One region of the Weizmannia sp. FSL K6-0777 genome, then DNA from elsewhere that is predicted to be linked to it. Evidence: riboswitches for the same ligand, from Rfam matches in the RefSeq annotation. Region 1 holds a riboswitch; each other region holds the start of a gene.
The links. Region 1 has a riboswitch for S-adenosylmethionine ahead of NST70_RS07745 (assimilatory sulfite reductase (NADPH) flavoprotein subunit). Riboswitches for the same ligand answer to the same signal wherever they lie in the genome.
Positions count from the first base shown of each region.

Region 2: linked by a shared signal. The riboswitch ahead of NST70_RS14925 (YezD family protein) and the one ahead of NST70_RS07745 (assimilatory sulfite reductase (NADPH) flavoprotein subunit) in region 1 are both predicted to bind S-adenosylmethionine.
Region 3: linked by a shared signal. The riboswitch ahead of NST70_RS13260 (5-methyltetrahydropteroyltriglutamate--homocysteine S-methyltransferase) and the one ahead of NST70_RS07745 (assimilatory sulfite reductase (NADPH) flavoprotein subunit) in region 1 are both predicted to bind S-adenosylmethionine.
Region 4: linked by a shared signal. The riboswitch ahead of NST70_RS14100 (sulfite exporter TauE/SafE family protein) and the one ahead of NST70_RS07745 (assimilatory sulfite reductase (NADPH) flavoprotein subunit) in region 1 are both predicted to bind S-adenosylmethionine.

Region 1 covers NZ_CP151971.1:1,660,546-1,666,123, reverse strand. Annotated here, with positions in the region: gene cysI (assimilatory sulfite reductase (NADPH) hemoprotein subunit) at 1-742, opposite strand, end outside; gene NST70_RS07745 (assimilatory sulfite reductase (NADPH) flavoprotein subunit) at 760-2,616, opposite strand; SAM riboswitch class I at 2,737-2,837, opposite strand; gene NST70_RS07740 (2-phosphosulfolactate phosphatase) at 3,011-3,706, shown strand; gene NST70_RS07735 (phosphosulfolactate synthase) at 3,699-4,484, shown strand; gene NST70_RS07730 (VOC family protein) at 4,468-4,866, shown strand; gene NST70_RS07725 (ABC transporter substrate-binding protein) at 5,264-5,578, opposite strand, start outside.
Region 2 covers NZ_CP151971.1:3,109,355-3,114,932, reverse strand. Annotated here, with positions in the region: gene NST70_RS14935 (ATP-binding cassette domain-containing protein) at 1-753, shown strand, start outside; gene ssuE (NADPH-dependent FMN reductase) at 774-1,313, shown strand; gene NST70_RS14925 (YezD family protein) at 1,402-1,581, opposite strand; SAM riboswitch class I at 1,698-1,804, opposite strand; gene NST70_RS14920 (bifunctional GNAT family N-acetyltransferase/carbon-nitrogen hydrolase family protein) at 1,946-3,490, shown strand; gene NST70_RS14915 (AEC family transporter) at 3,616-4,530, opposite strand; gene NST70_RS14910 (tellurium resistance protein TerC) at 4,873-5,535, shown strand.
Region 3 covers NZ_CP151971.1:2,749,563-2,755,140, forward strand. Annotated here, with positions in the region: gene NST70_RS13245 (ribbon-helix-helix protein, CopG family) at 30-170, shown strand; gene NST70_RS13250 (hypothetical protein) at 245-640, shown strand; gene NST70_RS13255 (Bax inhibitor-1/YccA family protein) at 663-1,298, opposite strand; SAM riboswitch class I at 1,449-1,552, shown strand; gene NST70_RS13260 (5-methyltetrahydropteroyltriglutamate--homocysteine S-methyltransferase) at 1,693-2,796, shown strand; gene NST70_RS13265 (OFA family MFS transporter) at 2,917-4,152, opposite strand; gene NST70_RS13270 (LytTR family DNA-binding domain-containing protein) at 4,583-5,332, opposite strand; gene NST70_RS13275 (sensor histidine kinase) at 5,292-5,578, opposite strand, start outside.
Region 4 covers NZ_CP151971.1:2,922,073-2,927,650, reverse strand. Annotated here, with positions in the region: gene NST70_RS14105 (purine/pyrimidine permease) at 72-1,367, opposite strand; gene NST70_RS14100 (sulfite exporter TauE/SafE family protein) at 2,600-3,490, opposite strand; SAM riboswitch class I at 3,645-3,752, opposite strand; gene NST70_RS14095 (amino acid permease) at 4,163-5,497, opposite strand.

The DNA.
Region 1 (5,578 bases):
CAACCGCGACATTAAACCCTTCAAGCTTCCCTTCATTCAAAATGGCGATAAACCCTAAATCCTGTGAAAAAATATCGACATCATTGGAAGGCGGCACAGCAAACCCGATTTTAAACTTCCGCGGCAAATACGTTGGCCCGTACAGCGGCTCTGCCTCTTCCTGCTCTTTTGTATCAATGATTTTTTCATCTTCCAGCCAGATTTCATGATACGCGGAAGTCCGCGGCAACAAGTGGTCGCTCGTTTTTTTCGCCCATTCATACACCTCGGCATGCACATCCGACTGGTACGGGTTCGGGTTGCACATGACGTTCCGGTTCACATCCCCGCACGCGGCAAGCGTCGTCATGAGCGCATCGTTCATTTCCCGGATGGCCTGCTTTAAATTCCATTTTAAAATGCCATGCATCTGGAATGTCTGCCGGGTTGTCATACGCAGCGTTCCGTTCCCGTATTTTTGCGCCAGTTCATCCATCACAAGCCACTGTTCCGGGGTCGCAACACCGCCCGGAATGCGGACACGCACCATAAACTGGTAAGCCGGCTCCAGTTTCTTTTTGCGCCGATCGTTGCGGATATCGCGGTCGTCCTGCTGGTAGCTGCCATGAAATTTCAACAGTTTATTATCGTCTTCGGATATCGCGCCGGTCAGTGGATCTTTGAGCCCTTCCGCAATCGTCCCTCTTAAAAACCGGCTTTTTTCTTTTATCGTTTCAAGCGGATCAAGTTTTTTATCAGCCATCTTCCTGCCCCTCTCTGTTAATACACATCACGCTGGTATCGTTTTGCCCGTCGCATTTCCTGTAAATAATCCTCTGCCTCTTCCCTCGCCATATTGCCTTCTGTTTCAAGAATTTCAAGCAGCGTTTCCTGGACGTCGCGGGCCATCTGCTTTTCATCGCCGCACACATACACACAGGCGCCTTTTTCAAGCCATGCATAAAAATCTTTGCTTTTTTCAAGCATCCGGTGCTGGACGTATATTTTTTCTGCCTGGTCGCGCGAAAAAGCCACATCCATCCGTTCGAGCACGCCATTTTTCAGCCAGTTTTGCCAGTCAAGCTGATACAGAAAATCCGTCGCAAAATGCTGGTCCCCGTAAAACAGCCATGTTCGTCCGGTGATCCCTTCCGCTTCCCTTTCTTCCAGGAAAGAACGGAACGGCGCCACGCCTGTTCCCGGCCCGATCATGATCACCGGCACATCCGGGTCAGCCGGAAGTTTGAAATTCGGATTGCGGTGGACATAAACCGGCAGCTTGTCTCCCGGTTTTATCCTGCCTGCGATTTGCCCGGAGCAAACCCCTTCGCGCACCCTTCCGTTTGCTGTATAGCAGTCCAGTGCAATGACAAGATGGACTTCATCGGGGTTCGCTTTCCAGCTGCTTGCGATCGAATAAAGCCGCGGCGGCATTTTCCGGAGCATTTGTACGAAAGCTTGCACTTCCACTTTTTCCGGCGGATATTCCTCGACAAGATCGAGCAGGCCCCGCCCTTCAAGGTACGCCTTTGCCTCCGCTTCATTTTCAAGCAAAGCCGTAAGCGCTTTGTTTCCGAAAAGCACGGCTGCCTGCTGAAGCAGCGGTTTTGTTAATCTCGTAATTTCATAATGTCTGAGTAATGCTTCCCTGGCCGGCAGCACTTCCCCTTTTTTATTGACCGGAACTGGTTCTTCCGGATCCCAGCCGAGCTTTTCGATCAGCCGTTCCACGAGTTTCGGATCATTTTCCGGGTAAATCCCGATGCTGTCCCCCGGTTCAAATGTAAAACCGGACCCTTCAAGGGATAGTTCGATATGGTGCGTTTTTTTATTGGACCCTTCCCAGTTCAAGTTGATATTTTCCAACACTTCCGCCTGGAACGGGTTGGATTTGGAATAATCGGTGTTTGCAGGCCGGGTGGCATCCGCAGCGGTTGAAGCCGGCAAGGCAGATGCCCGGAGCACGCCTGCAACCCCTTCAAACCATTCGCGGGCGTCCTCTTCATAATCCACATCACAATCCACCCGCGGATAGAGCCTTTCCCCGCCCAACTCTTCCAGCCTCTTGTCGATCTCTTTTCCGACCTTGCAAAAAAACTCATATGTCTGGTCCCCAAGCGCCAAAACGGAAAAAGGGACCCCGTCCAGTTTTGGGGCTTTTCTGCTGTGGATCAGCTCATAGAAAGACAATGCGTTGTCAGGCGGATCCCCTTCCCCTTGTGTACTTGTAATGATGAGCAGATACCCTGCATTTTTTAAATCTTTCGGCTTGGCTGCATCGAGTGCCGAAAAAGATACGGTAAACTGCATTTCTTTTAATCTGGCGGCGAATGCTTCGGCAAGCGCCTGGGCATTGCCTGTCTCGGAACCAAACAGCAGCGTAACCGTTTTGGTTGCCGTCTGTACCGGTTTTTCAGCAACAGCTGTACTTCCCGGGGGATTCGTTCCTTGTTCGGCAAACGGATAGGTTAAATATCCGCTTAGCCATAATTTTTGCTGATCCGTTAATAGTTGCAGCAGTTCATTTAACTTTTCCGCCTGTTCTTTACTAAACGGGCTGTTTTGTACACTTAACGGCAAATCTTCCACCTCGCAATGTTTGCATGCACTTTTCATTTGTTTATTTATGTATGACATCCTAATCCAAATAGACATAGAAGTTTACTTGGATTTTAATCCGCTTCTTTCCATGAGAAGCGCCTTCGAAAAAAGCTCTCCTTACAAAGATAAGAAGAGCCGGCGCACAATGGTCAACTTCTCTTATCTTTCAGACGATTGTCTGCAGGAATTGGCACAGTGTTTTTCAACCTGTTGCCGAGGCTTCAAAGGGCCTTTCCCTCCACCTCTCTGGATAAGAAGCACAAATCATTATTTAGAAATCATTGAAAACATTATACAATCAAATACAGGTACAGTCAATTCTTTTTTGAACAGATGGGACATTTAAAAAAGGAAAAGGGTGGCAAGTTCCGCATCAAGCGTCCCCCCAATATACTTTATGTATCTTTTGCACAGAATGAGGGGGGAATGGATGAATATCCGCATTTACCAGGGGAATGAGATGACGCCGGAAGATGGAGATGCCAATATTGTGATCGATGTAATCCGCGCGTTTACGGTTGCCCACCATGCCTTTTTGGGCGGCGTAAAAGAAATATGGCTGGCTGACTCAATAGAAACGGCTTTTCGTATCAAAAACAAATACCCGCATGTTTTGCTCACGGGCGAAAGGCACGGCCTTCCGATCCCAGGATTTGATTTTGGTCATTCACCGGCCGCCATCGCCAAACAGCCGTTAGCCGGCAAAACGTTGGTACAAACATCGACAAACGGGGTAAAAGCAGTTTTTCACGCCCTTCACGCAAAGGAAGTCTATGTTACCGGCTTTTCGAATGCAAAAACGACGGCAAAATGGGTCCGGCGCAAATGGAAAGACAAAGACAACGCCCGCATCAACATGATTGCTTCCCATCCGACGGGGGAAGATGACCTGGCATGCGCGTTATACATGGAAAGCATCCTCACCGGCTCCGGCACGATAAAGCCGGAATCAGTGATCAAGGAGATTGTAGATGCCAGTGTTGCAAAGAAATTTCTTGATCCCGGCCAGCCTGCATTTAACCCGGCTGACCTGGAATTTTGCATTAAAGAGAGAGACTGCGGGTTTGTGATGAAAATGGATCCAACAGGAGAATTTCCAACGATCGTGAGGGTTGAAGATGAATGACCATGGTTTGACACTGCCTTTACGCAATGAGAAACCGCGGGATTGCGGAATCACCATCTTAATTGACAATGGCATTCCGCTGAACTTTTTTAAAGATACCATGAACAGTGCAGCCCCTTATATTGATTTCGTCAAATTCGGCTGGGGGACATCGGTCGTTTCACGCCATTTGGAAGAAAAAATAGATCACTTGAGGCAAAACGGCATTGCCTTCTTTTTCGGCGGCACTTTATTTGAAAAGTTTGCCAGCCAGGGAAAAACGGATCGGTACGTTCAATACTGCCGGCGGTTTGAATGCGAATATGTTGAAATCTCAAATGGCACCCTGCCGCTGTCCAATACGGAAAAATGCCGCTATATTGCGGAGTTTTCAAAGGAGTTTAAAGTGTTAAGTGAAGTCGGCTCAAAAGATGCTGCCAAATCAATGGCCGATACGCCAGCATTATGGTTGGAATCGATTAGTCAAGATTTAGAAGCAGGCGCATATAAAGTGATGACAGAGGCAAGGGAAAGCGGCACGAGCGGCATTTGCAACGGGGACGGTGAAATACGGGAGGAGATGTTTGCGGCCATCCTGGACTCGGGGATTCCCCGCGATTCTTTCATTTTCGAAGCACCCAACAAGCAGCTCCAGGCTTTTTTTATCCACCATCTCGGCCCGGATGCCAATTTGGCCAACATCCCTTTTTCGGATGCCCTTGCGCTTGAAACATTAAGGCTCGGTTTGCGATCAGATACTTTTTTTATTGGAGGAGATTCCCATGAGAGAAACGGATAAAATTTTTCATTTGGCGATTCCGTGCAAAGATCTTGATGAAACAGCCGATTTCTATCAAAAATTAGGCTGCAAGGTGGCGCGCCGATATGATGACCGGGTCACTTTCAATTTTTTCGGGGACCAGGTTGTCTGCCATCTAAGCCCTGAAAAAATTGACCTCAATCCGAAAATGTATCCCCGTCATTTCGGCATTACTTTTTTGGATAAAGCAGCATTTGAGGAAACCCTTCAATCTGCAAGGAAAAACCATTTACCATTTTTCCAGGAGAAAATGGTCCGATTTGGGGGCAGGCAAGAGGAACATTGGACATTTTTCCTCCAAGACCCCTCTAACAACTTGCTCGAATTTAAATATTACCATGATGAAAGCATGGTATATTAACCAGTCCCATTCATTGCTCAAGGCCGGGCCATGCGCCTGCTTTTTCTAGACAGCGACCCCATTTTGTCGGCTTGCAGGCATGCTCTGGGTGTAGCGGTTTCTACTCCTAATCTGCCTCAGCAAAAGGCGGCTGATGTTTTACGCCGGGTTCTTCACGAAGTTGCAGTGAGCCTTCCTTCTGCTTCACATCAAAAAATTACAAGCAAACCATGCAAAAAACCGCAGACCATACAGCTGCGGTTTTTTTCGAATTCTTACAGGAAGGAGCGGTGCTTGAAATTCGGGGATAGGTCCGGAAGTTGTTAACAAACGCCAAAATTTATCGCTCCTTCATCGGTTTCGAATTCAAACGCTACCGGAAGTAAATGTTGTCTTCACTTCCGGTCATTTTGGTTTCTTATTGATTTTCTATGTTGACAAAAGCCTTTTCGGGATTGACATGTGTTTTTGTGATTTTTGCCTGGTACAGCCAATCCGAAACGTCTTGCCATTTTTTTGGGTCCTGATCGGCAATAGTTTTATTTTTCTCGTCCATCTTCGGCAGTAAAATGTGCAGGCTCTTCGTTTCCACATTTTTATCCAGCGGTGAAGAGGCATCTTCATGTTTTAACAAAATGGCAAGTGCCTTTTCCGGATGTTTTTTGACATATTGCTGGCCTTTTTCGGCGGCAGCAAGAAATTTTTTAAAAATGTCTGGCTGCTGTTTCAGCTT
Region 2 (5,578 bases), 1.4 Mb from region 1:
CCGAAAGAAAAGGCGTTTGCTGTAGAGATTGAGGGGCTGGAGAAATCATTCGGCAGCCATCGCATCCTGCGCCATCTTCATTTAAAAATAAGAAAAGGGGAATTTGTTGCGATTGTTGGGAGGAGCGGATGCGGCAAAAGTACGCTTCTCAGGCTGCTTTCAGGACTTGAAGCGGCAAGCGGCGGAAAAATCCTTATAAACGGGGCGCCTTTATCCGGCAGAAACGGATCGGCAAAAATGATGTTTCAGGACGGCCGCCTGCTCCCATGGAAAACCGTGCTTCAAAATGTCGGGCTTGGCCTTGCGGGCGACTGGAAGAACAAGGCACTTGAAATGCTTGGAAAAGTCGGGCTGGAAGGGCGTGCAAATGATTGGCCTTCGTCTTTATCCGGCGGCCAGAAACAAAGGGTGGCACTGGCGAGGGCATTAATCCATGAGCCGGACATCCTTCTCCTCGATGAACCGCTTGGGGCGCTCGATGCATTAACCCGGATTGAAATGCATGCGCTGATCCAGTCGCTTTGGCTTGAAAAACATTTTACGGCCATATTGGTGACACATGACGTGGAAGAAGCAGTCGCCCTTGCCGATCGGGTAGTGTTAATCGAAGAAGGGGAAATTGGGATGGACTGCCCGGTAAAACTCCCTTATCCGCGGAAAAGGGACCACGCCCTCTTTGCAGCAACGGCCAATCATATTTTAAACCGCATTTTAGGGAGCGGCCACCCGGTTTTGCATGCAATGAAAAATTAAGGAAGAAATGGGGGATTCATATGGCGGAAAAAATAGTACTGCTGAACGGGAGCCCTTCTGCGTATACGAGATTAAATGGGATCCGTGATTATATCAGGGCCGGGTTAAGGGGGCACGGGTACGAACCGGAGCTCATCAATATCCGGGAACTTCCGGCCGGCGATTTAATGCATGCCCGGCAAAGCCCGCCCATCACCGGGGCATTAAGAAAAGTGGAAGAAGGCGATACGATAATCATTTTGACACCGGTCTATAAAGCGTCTTATTCCGGACTGCTCAAGACGTTTCTGGATCTTTTGCCGCAAAATGGCTTATCCGGCAAACAGGTGCTGCCGCTCGCCATGGGCGGCACATTCGGCCACTTGCTCGCGCTCGATTACGCCCTGAAACCGGTCTTGGCTTCGCTCGGGACAACTTGCATTGAAAAAGGGGTGTTCATTCTCGACCAACAAGTGAAAAAAAAGGATGGGTTTTATGAACTCGACCGGCAAGCGGCTGGCCGCCTGAATGCTGCTTTAAAAACAGCATTTCCGCAAATTTCCATACCGCTGTACTCTTAAACAAATCCGGCATTTGGACGATATCCAAATGCCGGCATTCGTGTAGCACGAACAACGGGAAAAGAGATAACCGGAATGCCGGCGCCCGTCATCCCATCTTTTGTTTGGGAAGTGCCGCTTTTTTCTTTTCCAGTGCAAACCGGACTTTCTCGGTTGTTTCGATCTGTGTGATGTTTCCTTCATGGATCGAAATGACCACTGTTCCAAACTCCAGTTTTTGCAATGATTCCATAATGCGGGCTACTTTCGTTTCATCAATATGAGCCATTTTTCATACCCCCCAAAATAAATTTCGTGTGTGCGTGGTGGTCCGGCCGGCCATGCGGATGATCCAAAAAAGAAAGGCCCCCTTCAAGAAAAGTTAAGAAGAGGGCGAGGCTCCTTAACTTATCTTCCAAGCTTGGCGCTTGCTGGAATTAGCACAGTATTCCCAAAAAGAATCTGTTGCTGAGGTTTCCTCGGGCCAGTCCCTCCCCCTCTCTTGATAAGCTGTATAGAAATAATTTGTTAAAACTATGATAAATAATATTATTCCGATTTGTCAACTTATATTTTCGGCATTTCAGCTGCTTTTCGGGCAAAACCGATTCGGATAGGGTATGATAATAGAAAAAGTGTGTTAAGGGTGTGAGATTGTGCCAGAGACAGATGTATCCAAGTTTGAGAAGAAAATCGAGGTGCGGAACATCCGCTTTGAAGACATTGATGATATTATGGCATTGTCGAAAAAATGTTTTCCGGGGATGGAGCCGTGGAAACACGAGCAGCTGGAAAGCCATATCCGGATTTTTCCGGAAGGGCAGTTTTGCGTGGAATACGAAGGGAAAATCGTCGGTTCCTGCTCCAGCTTAATTGTCAATTTCGATGAATACGAAGACCAGCATACATGGGATACGATCACTGCGAACGGCTACATTACCAACCATAATCCGCACGGGCTCAACCTGTACGGCATTGAAGTGATGATCGACCCGGAATACCGGCGCATGAAGTTCGGGCACCGTTTGTATGAGGCACGGAAAGAGCTTTGCCGGAAAATGAACCTTCAAAGCATCATCATTGGCGGCCGGATTCCGAATTACAGCAAATATAAAGACAAAATGACCCCGCGCGAATACGTGGAAGAAGTCGAGATGCACAATATTTATGACCCGGTTCTGTCCTTCCAGCTGCTTGAAGGGTTCCAGATTATGCGGATCAACAGGCAGTATTTGCCGGATGATACAGCATCCGCTTCATTTGCAACGCTTATGGAATGGCATAACGTCGATTATTTGCCGAAGTCCCGCCGTGTCTATCATGCTTCGTTCCCGGTCAGGATTACAGCGATCCAATATATGATGAAAAAAATTGATTCCTTCGATGATTTTGTCAGACAGGTAGAATATTATGTCGATGTGGCCGCGGATTTCGGTTCTGATTTCGCCGTTTTTCCGGAAATTTTCACCACACAGTTGATGTCCTACCTGGAAGAAAAACGCCCTGACCAGGCAGTGCGCCGGCTTTCCGGGTACACAGACCAATATATTGAACTGTTTACAGAGCTTGCCGTACGCTACAATGTCAACATTATCGGCGGGTCCCATTTTGTGGAAGAAGACGGGGGCATTTACAATGTCGCTTTTTTGTTCCGGCGCGATGGGACGATTGAGAGGCAGACCAAACTCCATATTACGCCAAATGAGCGGAAATGGTGGGGGATCGCGGAAGGAAACGAACTCAATGTATTTGATACGGATTGCGGGAAAATTGCGATTCTGATTTGCTATGATATCGAGTTTCCGGAGCTGGCCCGTGTCGCTGTCGACCACGGTGCGAACATTATTTTTGTCCCGTTTTGCACGGACGACCGCCAGGCCTATTTGCGCGTCCGCTACTGTGCACAGGCGCGGGCCATTGAAAACCAGGTGTACACCTGTATTGCGGGAACAGTCGGCAACCTGACCCACGTGGAAAACATGGATATCCAGTATGCCCAGTCCGGGATCTTTTCTCCCTCCGATTTCGGTTTTGCCCGCGATGGCATTGTCGGGGAATGCGATCCCAATGTCGATACCGTCGTTGTCGGCGATGTCGATCTTGAGAAGCTGCGCCGCAACCGCAACAGCGGCTCCGTCCGGCAACTGGCCGACCGGAGAAGGGATTTGTATCAGATTAAGATCAACACCAAGGCCTGAGCATGACGGACTGGACGCAAGACCGGCCGGGCAGCCGCCAAGTGCCTGAACGGCTGCTCGGAAAAACCGGATACCGCATCAAAAAACCGCTTAGAGGATGGAAGCTCTAAGCGGTTTTTCATGATTCAGGCGATCTTCAGCACGACCATCAGGCTGGTCATCAACACAATGCTGATCAAAATGGACAACGAGTTAAACGTGCTGGACATGGCGACATTGCCGCCGCATTTCTGGGTAAATGCCGTGCAGACGGCGGAAATCGGCGCAAACGCGATAATCACGAGCACGAGCCGAACTTCAAGCGGCAGCGGCAGCAGGAAATAAAAGAATGCTGCAAACAGGATGGCCATTCCGTAACGGATGATAACGGCTTTTAAGATGCCCGCAACCTGGCTTTTTTCAAGCCGGAGTTCAAAACCGATCCCGATCATCAGCATGGCCAGAAAGCCGTTTGCCTGTCCGACGATTCCGGTAAATGTGGTCACGCCTGCCGGCAATGTAATATGCAAAAGCGACAGCGCAAGCATGATCAGATAGGTATCCATCGGGATGGATGAAAACATTTTTTTTAGGTAAGATGCCGCATTTGTTCTTTCGTTGTTGGCAACGGCGGAAGCAATCGAATATGTGCCGCCCGTGCATAAAACCGAATTGCCGGCATCGAACAGGCAGGTTGCCACTACACCAACGGGCCCCAGGAAATTTTGTACATAGGGGAGCGTAAAACAGCCAATATTATAACCAGAATAATTGATCATGTTAAAGGCTTTTTCCATATGGGTACGGCGCCAGGAAACGATATAGCCGGTTGCAATCATCACTAGATTGCAAAAGACGCCGATTGCAACAAGCATCAGCAGCGAAGTTTCAAGGGAGAGTTTTTCAAAATTTGTAATCACGGCGCATGGCAATGTAATGTTTAAAACCATGCGGGAAACCAGCTGAAAATCATCCGGCTTAAAAAATCCAATCCGCTTCAAAATGTAACCGAGCACAATGATCAAAATAAACGAAGCGGCTTTCGTCAACACAACACCCACATTTTTCCCAGCTTTCTTTTTGATCTAATTTCATTAAAAAACAATGAGAAAGAAACGGCAAGGAAAATTTTTGGCAACTCTGTCCTGGTTATTCAGATAACAGGTTAGTTCTTTTTTATCACAGTTCAAAATAAGGCATAAAAAATGATTTGATCCTATTTGAAAATGAAGTCAGCCACCTGGTAAATCTTTTCCATGAAAACGGCATTCCTTTTTCATTCGGAAAAATTTTTGCTGCGTCTGTTTTTGCTTTTGTCCAAATATATTAATAGAGGGATCGGCGTGCGATGCTGTTTTTCCGTTCCCGAAATGGATTGGCAAAGGCAGGGGTGACGTGTTTTTGTGATTTTAAAAATTTACTTGCTCAACCTGATTAGTGATCTGGATAATCTTCTTATTATTACAACCGTGGTCCGGAAATACGGCTATGAGCCAAAGCGTCTGTTTTTTTATATCGTTGTATGTCTGACAGCCAGCCGTACAATTTATGTTGCGATGATTCAGTATTTAACAGGGATTCCGGGATTCCGCGTCTTGGCAGGGATGATTCTCCTCTATATTGCTTTCCGTTTTGTAAGTTCCATCCAGCCTGATTCCGAGGCAAGGCCCGTTCCAAGCATCCCGGCCGCCAAAATGCTGTTAATTGTGCTTGCGGCTGATTTTCTCGTCTGTATGGACAGTGTTTTGATCACGTCCGGCATTTCCGCCAATTTGCTGTACACGATGGCTGGCATGGCCTTAAGCTTAACGACTGTACTCGCTTTCTTCGAGTTCTTTTCTGAAATACTGGATAAAATTTCATTGGTGCAGATTGTTGCCGGCGGTCTGATTGCACATGTTGCGGTCACCGGCATCTTTAAAGATCCGGTCATGAAATACCCTGTGAGCCTGTTGGAAAAAGTTTGGGGATTTCAATTAAACGAATGGATCAACTTCATTGCGCTGGATGCCGCCATCTTTTTGATATTAGCCGGGTTCATGATAAAGGCAAGAAACAGGGCCTGACCAGATTCGCCGAAAGAAGAGCCGGCTGCCAGGATGCGCGAAC
Region 3 (5,578 bases), 1.1 Mb from region 1:
ATCCGTACAATCAATATGAGGTGATAATCATGAGAGAAGAGAAAGAACGTGTAGAAATTCGTATGCCTAAGACGATATTAGAAAAATTGGAGCAATATCAAAAAGAAAATGGGATTCCAACTAGAACAGCCGCAATCTTAGAATTGTTGAGAAAAGGATTGGAAAAATAACTTTGGCTAAAGCCAACCGAAATTCATCTCCCACCTACTCATTGGTGCGATTCGCACCTTTACATTCCTTGAGGATGGGAGACTTCTTTCGGAAAGCCGTTAAAAACCGGACGGACGATTATCATGCAATTTTGTTCGAAACCCGTCTGCTCGGGCAAAAAGCGGTGTGCATCAGTGGCGAGGAAGCAGTCAAAATGTTTTATGACCCGGAAAAATTCAAACGAAACGGGGCTGTGCCGAAACGTATTCAAAAAACGTTGTTTGGCGAAAATGCGATCCAGACGCTCGATGGAAAAGAGCATCTCCACCGGAAAGCGCTGTTTTTATCGCTGATGGGGCCGGATGCGCAGCAGCATTTGGCACAAATGGTCCGGGCAGCATGGGAAGCGCGCATCCCCGAATGGGAGCAAAAAGACCGTATTGTTTTGTTTGACATCCAACATGTGAAAAAGAAAACGCCTGCCGGTTAATGGCGGGCGTTTTCTTTTTTTCTTAATCGTCGCTTCCCAAAATGCCGAGAATTTGCAAAATGTAAATAAACAGGTTGATAAAATCAAGGTACAGGCTTAAAGCCAGAAGCGGGACCATTTCCTCGGAAATGCCATGGTGCTTCATTTGGTTAAAGTCAAAAACCACATACAGGGAAAAAACAATCGCGCCAATGAAGGAATACGCGAGCATCCCGGTTGAGGTTAGCGGACTAAAAATGCTGAATATTCCGATGAAGATCAATGCCAGCAATGCGACAAGCAATGCGGTGCTTAAAAAGCCAAGATCCCTTTTGGTAACGGCCCCAATGACACCCATCACGGCAAAAATGCCGAACGTGGAACCAAAAGCGAGCAGCACGACTTCAGCACCAGCCTGGGATGCATAATAAGCCACAATCGGATATGTCGTAATGCCGGAAATAAAGGTGAAGGCATAAACGAACATATACCCGACGCTCTTTTTCCTCCTTAACCAGAAAGCGGCAATGACCATTACAATTTCCGCGACCATCAGCGGCATCATGAGCGCAGGCGGAATAAATCTTCCCGTATATAAACCCGCGGTTGCAAACAGCAGTGAAACAGCAAAGACGCCAAGCACTTTCTGGAACACAGGCCTTGATTGTACAGCCTCCATAAAACCCCTCCTTGTTTTTCTTAGTACTATTATATTTTCACATCGCCCCTGATTTCAATCTTTCCGTCCCATTTTAAAAAATAATGCGAGTGCCCTTGACAAAAATGGGCGAAACATTTAAAGTGTATTTAAACCAAATAATATTTAAAATTCTTATCCAGAGAGGTGGAGGGACTGGCCCTTTGAAGCCTCGGCAGCGGTCTTTTTTTAAAGAACTGTGCCAATTCCAGAAAGCAATTGCTTGAAGATAAGAAGAGCGGACGGTTCTATTTTGCAATCCAAACCTCTTCTTATTGCCGAAGAGGTTTTTTTTTGATGGGCCTATGCAGTTAAAAGCAATTTCTTTCTGCGCACAGCAGCTGTTTAAAAAAATATGCAGAAAGAGGGAATCATGATGACAAAAACATTAACAAAAGCGCCGTACAGAGCAGACATTGTCGGAAGTTTTTTGCGCCCGGCCCGGCTGCACGATGCGCGGGAAAAATTTGCAGCGGGCACCATTTCGGCGGAAGACTTGCGTGCAATTGAAAATGAAGAAATCCGCCGGCTTGTCGACAAACAACTTGAAGCCGGCCTTGAAGCAGTAACGGACGGGGAATTCCGGCGAAGATTCTGGCATACGGATTTCATGGAGCATTTGAACGGGGTGGAAGGGTATGTACCGAACCATGGATACCGGTTTGTTGGCATTGAAACAGAAGCTTATGACGTCCGGGTAACCGGAAAAATCTCCTTTAACCCGGACCATCCGCACATAAAAGATTTTATTGCGCTGAAAGAAATCGCCGGGGACAGGGCGATTGCGAAAATGACCATTCCAAGCCCGAATCAGTTTTTCAATGCCGGGATCCGCAATGAAGACATTTACCCGGATCTTGAAGAATACACAAATGATATTATCCAAACTTACCGGGATGCGATCAAAGCTTTTTATGATGCCGGCTGCCGCTACTTACAGCTGGATGATGTCTATCTTGCCGGCCTGTGTGCACCGAAACTGCCGTTTACAGACAGTGACCTCAAGAGGGAAAGATTGATTGATCTCGCTTTACATGTAGCTAACAGCGTACTGGAAGGTAAGCCCGATGACCTGACCATCACAACCCATCTGTGCCGCGGCAACTACCAGTCGAAATGGGCTTTTGAAGGCCCATATGATAAAATTGCCCCGAAAATCTTTGCAAACGAAAAAGTAGACGGGTTTTTCCTTGAATACGACGATGAGCGTTCCGGCGGATTTGAACCGTTAAAATACATTCCGGAAGGCGGACCGAAAGTCGTGCTTGGCATTTTTACATCGAAAAAGGGCGAACTTGAAGATAAGGAACTGATCAAAAAACGAATTCAGGAAGCATCCAGGTATGTACCGCTCGAACAGCTTTGCATCAGCACTCAGTGCGGCTTCTCCTCCACCCACCACGGCAATCTTTTAACAGAAGAACAGCAGTGGGAAAAAGTAAAATATATTGTGGATACCGCAAAGAAAATTTGGGGATAAACCGGAAAAACCCGCTGGGCAGCCAGCGGGTTTTTTATCCGTCAGGACCGTGATTCAAGCACGAATCCCTTTTTCTTTTCATACAAGCTGTTTGTTCATAATTGAAGCGCACAGCCAGCTTTAATGCGAATGCTGGGCACGACCAACACTCCGTCGAACCCCGTGTGTGCGGGCTGCTTCTTCAGCCGGTGATTTAATGAAAAGCGTAATCGCAAAAGAGATCAGGCAGAGAATCGTGATCGCATGGAATGTCGGCATAAAGCCCCCGAGAAGAGAAGCAATGACCGATCCGGATAATGCGCCGATGCCGAACCCTTGGTAAATCACTGAATAATTGGCGCTTTGATTTTTCAGACCGAAGAAGTCTGAAATAATAGCCGGAAATACGGTGACATTTCCGCCGAAACCGAAAGCAATCGCTGCAACACAGATAAAGAACAAGGCGAAATTTAAGTGGGCATAGCTTAAAACGGAAACCGCAATGGCCGTTGCAAGCAGCGTCCCTGATACCACTTTCATTCTTCCAACATGGTCTGATAAACCGCCGAGAATGAGCCGTCCGATTGTGTTAAAAACGGCAATGAGTGCAACTGCATTGCTGGCCGTCGCAACATCCAGCCCGACAAGCCTCGTGCCAATGTCTTTTACAAGGCTGATCAGATACAAACCACTCATACATGCAGTGAAGAATACGATGAATAAAAGGTAAGCTTGTTTCGTTTTGAGCATTTCTTTGATGGTAAAATCTTTTCCGGCCGGTTGTTTGGATACAGTACCGGATGTGGTTGCATTTTCTGCTTCTTTCAAGAGGAAAGATCCGCCGGTGATCATGACAATCGCAATCACTCCCCAGCAAAGGAAAGCCTGTGTGACGCCAAACGAACTGAGGACGGCACCGTTTATAAACTTAAATACCAGGCTGCCAGTCCCGTACGCCCCGACGGAGATGCCTGAAACGAGGCCTTTTTTATCCGGAAACCATTTCATTAAATTGGATAAAGTCGTGATGTAAGCTGTCCCGTCAGCATAACCAACGATAAGCCCTGCCAACAGATAGAGCATCCAAAGTGTAGGTGCAAATGCACTCAAGATTAATCCTGCGCCAAGCAAAATGCCGGAAAAAGCAACCAAGCGGCGCAAACCCCATTTTGCCTGTAATTTTGTGGCAAACAATGTCGATACCGCAAGTGCCAGGCTTAAAATGGAAAATGTCGTCGATACGGCACTCAATTGCCATCCAAATTTATCAACAAGCGGCTGGTTAAACAAACTCCAAGTATAAACCGTCCCAAGCCCCATTTGCACAATCATCGTCCCCAATACAATCAGGCTGCGGTTTGCTTTTTGTTCTAACATGTCCGGTTCCTCCCGTTTCTTCTGTCCTTTTCTACAGCTCAAATTATAGTACGAAAATAAGGAGGGAACGCATTTTCGGAACGAGAATGCTTTAAAAAGGAATAAACGGTATACAAAAAGGAATGGACGGCATAGGATCAACCGCTTCCTGAAACTTTCGCGCTATATGTCCATTCAAGATGGCATATGGATAGATGCAGACATGCCAACTTTTATGCGCAAACGGTATGACCGGAAGCAAGCCATGACCGCTTTTTCAGTGCAACCCCTTGGAGGATGGCCTATCGGAAAGCAGGCATTCTAACTTTTCATGTGCGAACGACCGCAGTGCGCAAAACAGACCATGCTTATTTTGTCACGCCCGTCCTGGAAAAACAGGAAAAGCCGGCATGCACTTTTCGTGTTCATGCCGGCCGCTTTTCACTTTCGTTTAAAAATGCATCAGCGCTTTAAACTGTTTCACATTTCTTCTGCTTACCGGAATTTCCGCATCCATCCCGTTTAAGCGGAGTAAATACGTTTGATTGAACCACGGCACAATTTCCCGGATTTTTGTTAAATTCACTAGATAAGAACGATGGCAGCGAAAGAAAAGATCCTCAGGCAAAAGAGACTGGAACTCTGATATCGCCATGGGCATTTCAAACGTTTCCTGTTGTGTATAAACAAGCGTGATTTTCTCCTGGGCGGCGCAGTAAAAAATATCGTTTGCATCCGCCACAATAATTTTCTCGCCCTTGCGCAAGTTCACCCGCTCTTTCCGGTGCAGCCCGCCGTTTCGCGGCACAGCCCCTTCTTCCCCCAGCAATGAATGCTCTCTTTTATACGCAGCCTCGAGCCTTTTCAACATGGCGGCAATTCTTTTTTCTTCATACGGTTTTAAAATATAATCAAATGCTTCTAGTTCAAAAGCCTGGACGGCGTGTTCCTTATAAGCCGTTGTAAAAATAATATACGGTTTATGCGCAAATTTGCTGATGCTGCCTGCCAGCAGCATGCCATCCAGGGAAGGAATATTAATATCGAGAAAAATCGCATCTGTTTCATGTTCCTGCAAAAATTTCAACACATCCAGCCCATCTTCAAAACAATCGGTAATTTCAATCTCACTGTACGTTTCAATCAAATACGCCAATTCTTCACGTGCCGGTATTTCGTCTTCCACTATAATGGCTTTCATATTCTCCCACCTTCGGAACCTCAAAATAAACTTCTGTTCCGGGATTCAGCCTTCTAATGACCAGACCGTTTCCATAAATCAGTTTGACACGGCGATGGACATTATAAAGGCCAATCTGTGTGACCGGCATATTATCCTGATAAACATGCTCAATCACTTCTTCCGGAATGCCTGCCCCTGTATCCGTCACACTGATGCGTACTTTATCTCCTGCCTCTTTGACGGAGATTTTTACGACTCCTGGCC
Region 4 (5,578 bases), 1.3 Mb from region 1:
GGTGCCAACCGGCGGGATCCCGTGCAAATCGGAGCAGGAAATTCTTTGCTGTTTGGCAGCATTCCCAATTTTTACTGCTCGCGGATGCTGTTTTCTTGCAGTTTTCTTTTTTTCCTCCAAATCAGCAGCTGTTCTGTCAAAATGCCGACCACAGATCCAAGGATTAAGCCGTTGTTTAAAAAAGTAGCGATCATCATTGGCAAATGTTCGGTCGCATGAGCCGGCAAAAACATCGCCCCGATTCCGACCAGGAAGGAGATGCCTGCTGTTGTGTGGGCAATCTCTTTGTCCGGGCTTTTTTCAAGATCATTTAAGGCAAGGCCAACCAATTGTGTGAAGACCACAAAGGTAACGGCATAACCAACCGGCGCGGGAATCGCAGACATGATATGCACGAGCGGTGGCAGCAGAGCAATGATGGAAACGAAACAAGCACCATACAAAAATGGTTTCAGCACTTTTATACCGGTTTGTGCAACATAGCCTGCCGCTGCTGCAATCGGAACCGCACCGACAGCGGAAAAGATGCCGGCAAGCAGCTGGTTGATGCCGGATATGAACAGACTGCTCCGCACCCGCTCTTGGCGGACTCCCGTCACATTTCCCATGACGCGCACAGACGTAATCATATTCGCAGTTAACAAAAGCCCGATGAATACACCGGTTGTGACGGCACCGGAATCAAAACGCGGTTTTCCAAAATCAAACACAGCGGGAAGAGAGAACCAGCTTTCCCCAAATGTAATAGCCGGTGCTTCACCGAAAAGCGCGAACAAAATCCAGCCGCAAATCAAGCCGAGCATGATCGAATATTGCTTGACCCACGGTTTCTTTACATGGCCAAAATAGAATGTAAGCAATACGGTGACAAGGCTCAAAACAGCAACAAGCGGCCGGACTTCCTGATGGGCACCCGTAATGCCGAGCATCCCTTTCATAAAAGAGCCGCTCAACTGCAGCACCAACAACAGCAAATAAATAAATGTCACTACCGGCGTAAACAGTTTATTTAATTGGTCCACAAGTCCGGTAAAAGCGAGCAGGAAGAAAAAGATGCCGGTTACAATCAGTGCGCCTGCCAAATATTGCAGAGATTCAGTGCTTGAACTATACAAGCTGCCGACAAGCCCTGCATAAATGGCAAACACGCTCCACCACAACCCGGCCGGCCCTTCATTGATGGGCATTCTGTGGCCGAAAATTCCTTGCAAAAGGCCGCCGATCCCGAGTACAAAAAGCGTCCGCTGCACAAACAGGGCAGTCTCACCTGCACTGAAATGGAAAGCATCCGCAATGGCAATCGGGGCCGCGATCGACCCGGCGATCATAAATGCCATCCATTGCAGCGACGAAATCAATGTTTTCATAGACACACCGTTCTTTCCGTTCAAAAAATGGAAAATACCAGTAAATATAATTATAGCAAAACAGGTTTTACATTTTAAACATAATACACTTTGCGGACGAGGGAGGGATAGCGGGCATGGCGGATAGCGGCATAAACAGGGGTTGCAAACCGGACGGGGCGCGGGTTAAGCCATGTTTTTTGCCTCTATTTAAATGATATATATGTGGCAGGGGCTAAGCTATGTTTGGATCCGCAAAAAATTTCTGGGCGATCTTCATGCAGAACGCTTTTTGTTTGTCACTAAAAGAGTTGCGGCTGCCTTTACTTAGGCATGCTATCTCGAAAAAAATTATGATGGATAATTTTTGCTGGTGCTACGTGGTAGCGGCATGGCCGGTTATGTTGAGGAAGCGAGGTCAAAAGGTGTTGTTTCTTAACATAGAGCGCGTCTACGTTAAGAAAGCGAGCGAAAATAGCTTTGTTTCTTAACATAGAGGTCGGCTACGTTAAGGAAGCGAGCGAAAATTGCGTTGTTCCTTAACATAGAGTACGTCTACGTGAAGAAAGCGAGAAAAAAAGGTGTTGTTTCTTAACATAGAGGCTGTCTACGTAAAGGAAGCGAGGTAAAAAGACATTGTTCCTTAACATAGTGCACGTCTACATTAAGGAAGCGAGCAAAAAAAGTGTTGTTTCTTAACATAGAGCCCGTCTACGTTAAGAAAGCGAGCAAAAAAGACGTTGTTCCTTAACATAGAGTCCGTCTACGTTAAGGAAGCGAGGTCAAAAGGCGTTGTTCCTTAACATAGAGCCCGTCTACGTAAAGGAAGCGAGCGAAAAAGGTGCTGTTCCTTAACATAGAGCCCGTCTACGTTAAGGAAGCAAGCAAAAAAGACGTTGTTTCTTAACATAGAGTGCGTCTACATTAAGGAAGCGAGGTAAAAAGACATTGTTCCTTAACATAGAGCATGTCTACATTAAGGAAGCGAGAAAAAATTATATTGTTCCTTAACATAGAGGCCGTCTACGTTAAGAAAGTTCGGTAAAAAGATGTTGTTTCTTAACATAGAGGTCGTCTACGTAAAGGAAGCGCGGTAAAAAGACGTTGTTTCTTAACATAGAGCGCCTCTACATTAAGGAAGCGAGCAAAAAAGGCACTGTTCCTTCAAATAGAAGCGTCTATGTTCATTCTTTGCCAAAATTTGTTTGGGTAAAAACAATCCGGGCAATGGATCCCTTGCCCGAAAACATTCCTTATTCTGTGACGCTTACGCTGGCGCTGGCAACTGCCCGTTTGTGTCTTCTGATTGTATAGAAAATGAGGATGGCCCATATTGCCGCAATGGCTGTATAGGTAACGCCGTACCAGCCGCTACCGGCGCCCGCCATTTTTAATAAAGTTTGCACGTTGCTGAACACAATCATGCCGCTGACAATGACAGCCAGCAAATGAGCCGGTAAAATTTTAACCAGATAGGCTGCAATCGGCGCGGCGATCAGGCCGCCAAGCATGAGGGCGATCGTCCAAATCCAGTTAATTTGCATAGCGCCGAGGGATAAGAGGAAACCGATGCTTGATGCCAAGGATACAGCAAATTCACTAGTATCCACCGAGCCGATCACTTTCCGCGGTTCGATGTCATTTCTGGACAGCAAAGCCGGTGTGGCGATAGGGCCCCAGCCGCCGCCCCCCGTTGCATCAAAAAATCCTGCGACAAAGCCAAGTGGGATAAAAAATATGTTTGACCTGGTTTGCTTTTTGACTTTCGACGCCCCGCGCGTATTGAACAGAAACCGGGTAAGAATATAGAGGCCAAGGGCGATCAGAAAAATAGAAATGTACGGTTTTAATGTGCTTGCAGGAAGATGGCTAAGCACGGTTGCCCCGAGAAAGGCGCCGACAGCTCCAGGTACAACCAGTTTCCAAATGATCCCTTTATCGACATTCCCAAATTTCATATGTGAAACTCCGGAAGCCGCCGTTGTAAAAACTTCCGCCAAATGCACAGAAGCTGACGCGACAGCCGGCGCAATCCCGAAAGCTAGCAAAAGTGAGGTTGAAGTCACCCCGTAACCCATTCCAAGAGATCCATCCACCAATTGCGCGGCAAGGCCGACAAGTGCTAAGACAATTAATTTTTGCATGTTCAAGTTCCTCGCTTTCTTCATTCATAAATTTAATTCATCCTGATGTAGAGGAATTATACGCATCAGGGCCTATCCTGGTTCAAACGGCCGGCCTTGCAGAAATAAAAAACTTTCCGCCATTTTTACGGAAAGACAGCGAGTAAAGGATAAGCGCTTATCTTTCAAAATGGTACCCATTTTGCTGGAATTGGCACCTTGCTGCTCGCTGCAGGTTGCCGGACTTCATCGGGCCAGATCCCTCCGTCGCTCTTGATAAGTTATTTGTTGTTTAAAATTTTATCAGAAAATAAATGGAAGTCAATATAATTATTGCAAGTTTTTTTATCGGATTTATCCGAATGGAGGGATAAAGAAAAAAACTCCCTATCAGATCACGCTCTGTCGGGAGTTTTTTTTCTTTACGCTGATTGGTTTTTTTAAAGCAGGTTCAGAACCAGGCGGGGCATCATGGCCGCTTTCATTTGCTTCACAAAACGAAAAAGAGTCCAAACGGGTTGGCGTGCCGCCCATTCTGGCAGTTTGACACGCCGTGCACACCGTGTCTGTCCTCTCACCGCCAAGGGAACCGGTTTTATCAACACCGCTTGTTTGTGCTCGCTTATCGCGCAGTTGTATTTCTGTCCTCTCCCTGCCCAAAAGACCGGTTTTATCAACACAGCCGGCTGGAGCCTATTCCTTTCCTTTGATTCTCAGTGACAGGACGACGAGCACGATTAAAATAGCAAGGCAGACGCTTATTCCAATCGGGTTTCCGCCGCCCAGCAAAAAGGACAGGAAAATGCCTGCCAGTGCAAGCAGCGCAATCCAGACCATGAAAGGATACCCTTTTACACGGAAGGAAGGCAATTTTGCATACGACTTCCGGAGCCGCAGTTCGGCTGCGCAGATGGCGATCCAAACAAGGACGACGGTAAATCCCGGGATGGTCATCAAATAGCTGATGACCTCATTCGGCGTAAGATAGGCCAGAATCACGCCGGCTAAAATAAACAGTGAGGTCAGCAAAATACTAATGAGCGGGACGCCTTTCCGGGAAATTTTTAAAAAGGCGTGCGGCGCTTCTCCGGACTGTGCCATGTTAAACAGTGTGCGTGAAGTGGCATAAATGCCGGAATTGGCGGCAGAAAGAACGGCCGTCAAGAGCACAAAATTCATCACATGGGCGGCAGCGGGGATCCCTGTGCGGCTGAATACCTGTACAAACGGGCTTTCCACGGAAGAAACCTGATTCCACGGGACAATGCCACAAATGACCAGGATTGGCAAAATATAAAAAAGCATGACACGAATAACGGTCTGTTTAATCACACGCGGCAACACTTTCTCGCTGTCTTTTGTTTCCGAAACGGTAACGCCGATCAGTTCCGCCCCGCCGTATGAAAACATAACGATCAGAAAAGCATTGAACGTACCGTGAAGCCCGTTCGGAAAAAAGCCGCCGTGCGCGGTATAGTTGGACAGCGTGGAAGATGTCCCGGGGAATAAACCGAATAAAATCAGCGCACCAAGCAGGATAAAAACGATCAACGTGATAATTTTAATGCCGGCAATCCAAAATTCAAATTCGCCGTAGTACTTCACTTCAATTAAATTGATGCCGACCATGAAAGCAGCACAGAGCAAACTGAGCAGCCACAATGGCGCGTGGGGAATCCAGAATTGCAGGAAGCTCCCGGCTGCAAGCAGTTCCACAACTGTCACAATGACCCAGTTGATCCAGTACAGCCAGCCAATAATGAAAGAAACCCGGCTGCCGAACGCTTTGTGGATCAGATTTTGGACGTTGAGGCCGGGGTGGACGAGCGCCATTTCCCCAAGCGCTGACATGACAATGAATAAAAGTACGCCGCCGATCAGGTAAGAAACGGCAACACTTGGGCCGGCAAGGCTGACGGTATCGGAGCTGCCTTTAAAAATGCCGGTTCCGATCATCCCGGCCAATGCGATGAACTGGACATGCCTTGGTGATAAGCCTTTTTGCAAATGATGTTGGTTTTTTTCCATTTCTATCAATCTCACTTTTCTGTTTTAGATAAACGCTTTTCAGTGCTAAAGCATTTATTCTATTTTAGCAGAAAAAAAGGA